DNA from 2 places in the Planococcus maritimus genome. Region 2 is predicted to be linked to the other one. Evidence: riboswitches for the same ligand, from Rfam matches in the RefSeq annotation. Region 2 holds a riboswitch; the other holds the start of a gene.

Region 1 (3,410 bases), 1.2 Mb from region 2:
TCGATTGGCTGCCCGCCGTCCGACCGTCCGACTTTTACGCCAGCGCCGTCGATGCTCGGGAAGCCGTAGAACATCATCTCGGGACCTTCCACAAAAAACCCCGGAAATTGATCGGCATCGTACATCTCCGGTGCTTCAAACCAGCCGACCGCTTTGCGCGTCGGTTGGATCGGCAATTGCAGGTCCGGCAACAGTTTCTTCGCCCAAGCCCCAGCTGTAACGATCACTTTTTCAGCATAGAAAACACCGTGCGCGGTAGAAATTTTCACGTGATCCCCTTCCTGTATATCGATGTGCTGGACGGGTGTATTCGGCACATAGTGAACGCCGTTTTCAAGCGCCAGTTTTTTGTAAGCACGGATGGCATTTTCGCTGTACAACACGCCTGCCTGTTCCTCAAAGCAGCCGATGAAATGCTCGGGCACAGTGAAGCCAGGCCACCTTTCCTGGATGGCGCCGCTGCTCAATATTTCGAGCGGCAAGCCGTAGCTATTGGCGGCTGCGATGCTTTCGAGCAGAAAAGAGGAGTCTTGCGGGCCGAGTCCGATGACCCCGGTCTTGTCGAACACCTTGTAGCCGGTCTGCTTCTCCAAGTCTTCCCATAATTGCTGCGCGCGCAACACTAACCTAACGTAATGCCTGCCTTCCCCGTAGGCATGGCGGATCAATCGTGTGTCTCCGTGATGGCTGCCGTTCGCATGGGGTGGGTCGAATGCATCGATCACCAATGTCTTCTTGCCTTGCTGTGCCAAAAAGGCGCCGGCGGCCATGCCCATCGTGCCGGCACCGACAATGGCGACATCAAAAACAGTTTCTTCGCTCATCTTGTGTTCACTCCGCTCTTGTATTGGATACATGCCGCCCCGAAGCCCGGCAGCAATGGAATATTAAATCGATGGTATGCAATCCGGCAGGCTTTGTCAATTTCCTCCTGAATTTTTATGCGGAATTTTGATTTATTTTCAAAAAGAGTTTGACAGCAAGGGCTATCTCAAATACTATCGTTAATATGTTAAAAAAATTAAATAACTTATCCAGAGAGACTGAGGGACAGGCCCTATGACGTCCAGCAACCATCATGTTCATGAGAGGTGCTAATTCCTGCAGGATGTATTCATTCTGAGAGATAAGAAATTGGTCAAAGCCTCTTTCCTATTGAAAGAGGCTTTTTTGCATCCAAAAACGGGAAGGGCGCTTGAAAAAGGCCAGGAAGTCTACTGAAACCATAAAAAATCGCATTCAAAAAGGAGCTTGAACCATGAAAAGAAATGCTTACGTAATCGCAACCGCCTGCTTAGTGGGGCTTGCCGGGGCACTAGCCGGCTGTTCGTCGGGAGAGACAGCAAACGCTGACGGAGACCAAGTGATACGCGTTGGGACACAAAATGACTATCCGCCTTTCGCTTTCGCGGATGACGCCAACCAATTGACGGGCTACGACGTGGACATGATGAAAGCCGTCGATGAACAATTGGACGGCTACACGTTCGAATATGTCGCTGTGCCGTGGGACAGCATGTTCCTCGCACTCGAGTCGAATAAAATCCAGGCCATCGCCGACCAAGTGGCGAAAACGCCGGAACGCCAAGAAAAGTATTTGTTCACCGATGAATCGTATTTCGCAGCGGAAACGGTCATTGCAGTAAAAGAAGGCCGCGAAGACATCCAAACGATTGAAGATTTGGAAGGCAAAGCGGTCGGGGCGTTGGCGGGCGATTCTTACACCTTATTGCTGGAGGAATATAACGAAACCGCCGCCGAGCCGATTGAATTGAAATACAGCGAAAGCGGTAACCCGTCGGAAATTCTGCAGGATGTGCAGAACGGCCGTGTCGACGCATACGTCAACGACCCGATCATGATGAACGCGGTACTGGAAAAAAATGAACTCGGCGTGGAGATTGTCGGCCAATCCTTAGTCAATGACGACATGGGAATCGTCTTGAAAGACGAAGAAAAAGGCCAGGAATTGAAGGCCTTGATTGACCCGATCTTGAAACAGCTGAAAGAAGACGGCACCTTGTCCGAACTGTCCGAGAAATGGACCGGCGGCGACTACATCCCTGAATAAGCTAGCGGAAGGACAGAGACAATGGAAAACTTACTGGATGTGAATTTCTTAATCGAGAGCTTTCCCGCCATCCTCTCCAGGCTGCCGGTTACGATCGGCATCGCAGTCGGCTCGCTGCTATTGAGTTTACTCATCGGCGTGGCTGCGGCATTGATCAAAATCTACAAAGTGCCTGTGCTGAGCGTCATCACGTCGATCTATATCTCCTTTATCCGAGGGACGCCTTTATTGGTTCAGATTTACCTGGTGTTTTACGGGATTCCGAAAATCATTTATTTTCTTCAGAGCGAATACGGCTGGCTTCAGTCGGCGGATGTCAATAGCATTGCCCCGGAATTCTATGCGCTGATGGCCTTTTCCATCAATTTGGGCGCGTATCTATCCGAGACGATCCGTTCGGCAATCGAATCGGTCGACCGCGGGCAGTTCGAAGCCGCCAAAGCGATTGGCATGACGCCTGTTCAGATGATGCTGAAGATCGTCTTTCCGCAAGCTCTGACGGTAGCGATCCCGAACCTTGGCAATATGTTCATCAGCACCATCAAAGACACTTCGCTCGTGTTCATCATCGGCGTCATCGATATCATGGGGCAGGCAAAAATCCTCGGCTCCCGGGGTTTGGCGTTCTTTGAAGTGTATATCGCCGTCTCGATCGTCTATTGGATCTTGTGCATTGCCGTCGAGCGCTTATTGGTGAAGATCGAGAAGCGTGCACGCAGATATGAAAGAGGGATTGCTTGATGATTAAATTAGAGAACTTGCATAAATATTACGACCGCCAGCATGTGTTGAAAGGCATCGATTTAACCGTCGAAAAAGGCGAAGTGGTGGCGGTCCTCGGGCCAAGCGGTTCTGGGAAGTCGACGCTGTTGCGCTGCATCAATTTTCTGGAAGATCCGACGAGCGGCATCGTGGAAATCGGTGGAAAGCGGGTGGATGCGGCGGCCGCTAAGAAAAAAGAAGTCTTCGCGCTCAGAACAGCAACAGGGATGGTGTTCCAGCAATACAACCTGTTCAAGAATCTGACCGTGCTACAAAATGTCTCCGTCGGTTTGACGAGCGTTAAGCGGATGAAAAAAAACACGGCTGACAAGAAAAGCATCGAGATGCTGGAACAAGTCGGCTTGTCGAATAAACTGAGCCATTACCCCGCCCAATTATCCGGCGGCCAGCAACAGCGCGTCGGCATCGCCCGGGCGCTCGCTTTGGATCCTGAAGTGCTGTTATTCGACGAACCAACGTCTTCCTTGGACCCCGAACTGGTCGATGAAGTATTGGCCACCATCCGCCGCGTCGCGGACACCGGAAAAACGATGTTCATCGTGACCCATGAATTGAG
Region 2 (3,410 bases):
CTATCTTCTGCACCACAAGCGGATAATGCCAATACTGCTGCAAATGAACCAAATACTAGTTTCTTCATTACAAATTTCCCCTTTTCTACTATTGAATGTATTTTTTATTTCATGGACTGTAAAGCCCAATCTTTTTCATGATCTAAAGACAATCCGGATTTTAGCGCTTGTCTGCTTTTCCGGTCAAATAATCGCCGATGAATTGGACGATAAATACAATGACGAGAATCGCGATAGTTGCCATCAACGTGACGTCCTCACGGCTTCTTTGGAAACCGTCCAAGAAAGCTAGTGTTCCTAAGCCACCAGCACCGATAATGCCGGCCATTGCCGTATACCCAACCAAAGCGATTGCTGTTACCGTAATACCGGAAATCAATGCCGGTTTTGATTCAGGAAGCAATACTTTGCGAATGATGGTCCACGTTGTCGCTCCCATCGAACGGGCTGCCTCGATAACGCCTTTATCAATTTCTTTCAAGGCGATGAGCACCATTCGGGCGTAAAAAGGAGCAGCTCCGATGATTAGTGCCGGGAGCGCCGCGTTCGGTCCGCGTATGCTGCCGATCAAGAATTTCGTGAACGGGATCAATAAGATGATCAAAATGATAAAAGGGATCGACCGGAAGATATTGACGAATGCGCCGGTCAGCCAGTTGACGATTTTATTGGCCCATAATTGATTAGGTGCGGTCAGGAATAAAACGATTCCTAGAACCAAGCCTATGACGAAAGTGAAGAATGTGGACATCGCTGTCATGTAGATGGTTTCAAGTGTCGCTTCCCACATATCTGCCCAATCCACGTTCGGGAATAAAGTCTCAAGCATTGCCCATCACCTCCGTCTGTACATCATGTGCACCGAGGAAAGCGATCGCTTTGCTTATTTCGTCTGCAGAGCCTTTCAATTGAAGAATCAGCGTACCATACGCCCCGCGCTGGGTGTGAGAGATATTGCCGTGGACGATATTGACCTCCACTGCATATTCCCGGATGAGCTGCGTCAAGATTGGCTGTTCTGCTTGGTCTCCGACGAAAATCAGTTTGACCAATTGGCCTTCCGGATATTGCTCGCGCAAATGGCGGACGGTTTCTGCTGAGTCCTCCGTCTCGGTCACCTGAGCGACGAAAGTTTTGGTGATGTTCTCTTTCGGATGCTGGAAGACATGCAGCACTTCGCCCAATTCGACGACGCGCCCGCCTTCCATGACCGCCACCCGGTGGCAGATCTTCCGGATGACGTGCATTTCGTGAGTGATCAACACAATCGTCAAGCCCAATCGTTTGTTAATGTCGACCAATAAATCCAAAATGGCATCGGTCGTTTGTGGGTCCAGTGCTGAAGTCGCTTCATCGCAAAGCAAAACTTCTGGATCGTTGGCCAGTGCGCGTGCGATGCCGACGCGCTGCTTTTGCCCACCGGAAAGTTGTGACGGATATGCATTATCGCGTCCTTCTAAGCCGACCAATTCGATCAACTCTGCAGAACGTTTGCGCCGCTCTTCCTTCCCTACACCGGCAATTTCCAGCGGGAATTCGATATTTTCACGAACGGTGCGTGACCATAGCAAGTTGAAATGCTGGAAGATCATGCTGACCTTTTGACGGGCTTTTCTGAGCTTCGGGCCTGAAATCGCCGTGATGTTTTGGCCATTGATTTCTACGGATCCTTCGCTCGGCTGTTCTAGGCCATTTAGCAGGCGGATCAAGGTACTTTTCCCTGCTCCGCTATAGCCGATAATGCCAAAAATTTCACCGGATGGCACCGTTAAATCGACATGGTCGACAGCCGTTAAACGCGCTTTTCCCGTATCGAACACTTTTGTTAATCCTTTTAACTCAATCATGTTTGGGCACTCTCCTAAATCTTTTGCTAATAAAAAAGCCTTTCTGCTCAGATAAGCAGAAAGGCACATGTGTAAACACAATAAACCGTTCTCTCATCTTTCAAAGTTTTCACTTTGAGTGACTTGGCACCATTTCATTTTCATGACGGTTGCCGGGCTTCATCGGGCACTTCCCTCCACCTCTCTGTATAAGAGCTACGCTATTTAGTTAATTTCAGAAATTAAATCTATCATGGCTGGCTGTATTCGTCAACCGTTTTTAATTTTTCGTATAAATAAGGCACTGACTGAAACGCATAGACCTTATCCGTCACTTGGCCATCTTGTGAAATCAACAGACACGGCACGCTTTCCACTTCGTAGAGTTCCGCTACTTCCTGTACATAATTCAAATTGGCTTTGCCCATCGGAAGGTCCGGCAATAGTTCCGCCACCACACCGAGCATCTTACTGGCCACTTGGCAAGTGCCGCACATCGGCGTATACAAATAATATGCTGAAACGGGCTGCGTGTTTTTTTCCTTCAGCCATTCTTTATGTGTCCATTCGTTCATGTTAGTCATTCCCTGCTACTGGATTTAAGACCCGTACATCGGCTGCGATGAGCACATCGATCAGCTTGCGCAGCGGCGTCGTCGCCACCTCTTTATAACTTCGGTCGATATGGAAATGGCGCGCTTCAGGAAACTCGCGCTTGATGAGCTTGCGCAGCTTATCGCCCGAAGCGTCCGCATCGACCAGGATGATGATATCCTGCCCTTCAAATGGCAAAAGCATCTCCTCGAGTCTTGTAGCACTTACTGTACCATTTGTGCAAAGAATCGTCACGGGTTCTGCAATCAATGGCGCGATGCGGGCTTTGTCGCTAATCCCTTCAACCACTATTACTTTCTCCATACGTATCCCCCCAGAAAACGATAGATGAAAAAAAGCGCCAAAAAAAGGCGCTTCTGGAACTTACTCGTTAGTCATTTCTTTGTATTCGTCAGCTGACATCAAGGCATTGACCTCATCTTCGGAAGGGGCTTCCACAACGACCATCCACGCTTGTTCGTAAGGGGATTCGTTGACGAATTCCGGGCTGTCTTCAAGCTCAGAATTGACTTCGACGATTTTCCCGCTGATTGGCGCATACAATTCCGATACCGTTTTAACGGATTCGACGCTGCCAAACGGCTCGTCTTTTTTCAGCTCGTCGCCGACTTGCGGAAGCTCGACAAATACGATGTCTCCAAGTTCATCTTGCGCGAAATGAGTAATGCCGATCGTGGCTTTGCCATCTTCAACTTTGACCCATTCGTGTTCTTTTGAATAACGAAGCTCTTGTGGTGTGCTCATCCAAACCCCTCCAAATATGTAATTGACTCAATTTTAGTTTGCCACAACCCTGAATGAAAAACAAGATGACAGACTTGTTAGCCCCAGGTATTTGTATAGGTTTCTTCTTTGAAGCCGAGTGTCGCTTGTGTTCCGTCCCAAGCAAGCGGGCGTTTGATCAGCATGCCGTCTGAGGCGAGCAATTCGTATTGTTCGTCTGCAGTCATCTCCGGTAGTTTTTCCTTC

The links. Region 2 has a riboswitch for S-adenosylmethionine ahead of BBI11_RS05730 (methionine ABC transporter ATP-binding protein). Riboswitches for the same ligand answer to the same signal wherever they lie in the genome.
Region 1: it holds a riboswitch for S-adenosylmethionine, as region 2 does, so the genes downstream of both, BBI11_RS15880 (transporter substrate-binding domain-containing protein) here and BBI11_RS05730 (methionine ABC transporter ATP-binding protein) in region 2, are expected to answer to the same signal.

Annotation. Positions count from the first base shown of each region.
Region 1 is NZ_CP016538.2:3,208,961-3,212,370, reverse strand. Features, by position in the region: gene solA (N-methyl-L-tryptophan oxidase) at 1-824, opposite strand, end outside; SAM riboswitch class I at 1,028-1,133, shown strand; gene BBI11_RS15880 (transporter substrate-binding domain-containing protein) at 1,259-2,071, shown strand; gene BBI11_RS15875 (amino acid ABC transporter permease) at 2,093-2,812, shown strand; gene BBI11_RS15870 (amino acid ABC transporter ATP-binding protein) at 2,812-3,410, shown strand, end outside.
Region 2 is NZ_CP016538.2:1,145,652-1,149,061, reverse strand. Features, by position in the region: gene BBI11_RS05740 (MetQ/NlpA family ABC transporter substrate-binding protein) at 1-68, opposite strand, end outside; gene BBI11_RS05735 (methionine ABC transporter permease) at 161-829, opposite strand; gene BBI11_RS05730 (methionine ABC transporter ATP-binding protein) at 822-1,847, opposite strand; SAM riboswitch class I at 1,938-2,042, opposite strand; gene BBI11_RS05725 (thioredoxin family protein) at 2,078-2,401, opposite strand; gene BBI11_RS05720 (ribonuclease M5) at 2,403-2,744, opposite strand; gene gcvH (glycine cleavage system protein GcvH) at 2,805-3,185, opposite strand; gene BBI11_RS05710 (arsenate reductase family protein) at 3,263-3,410, opposite strand, start outside.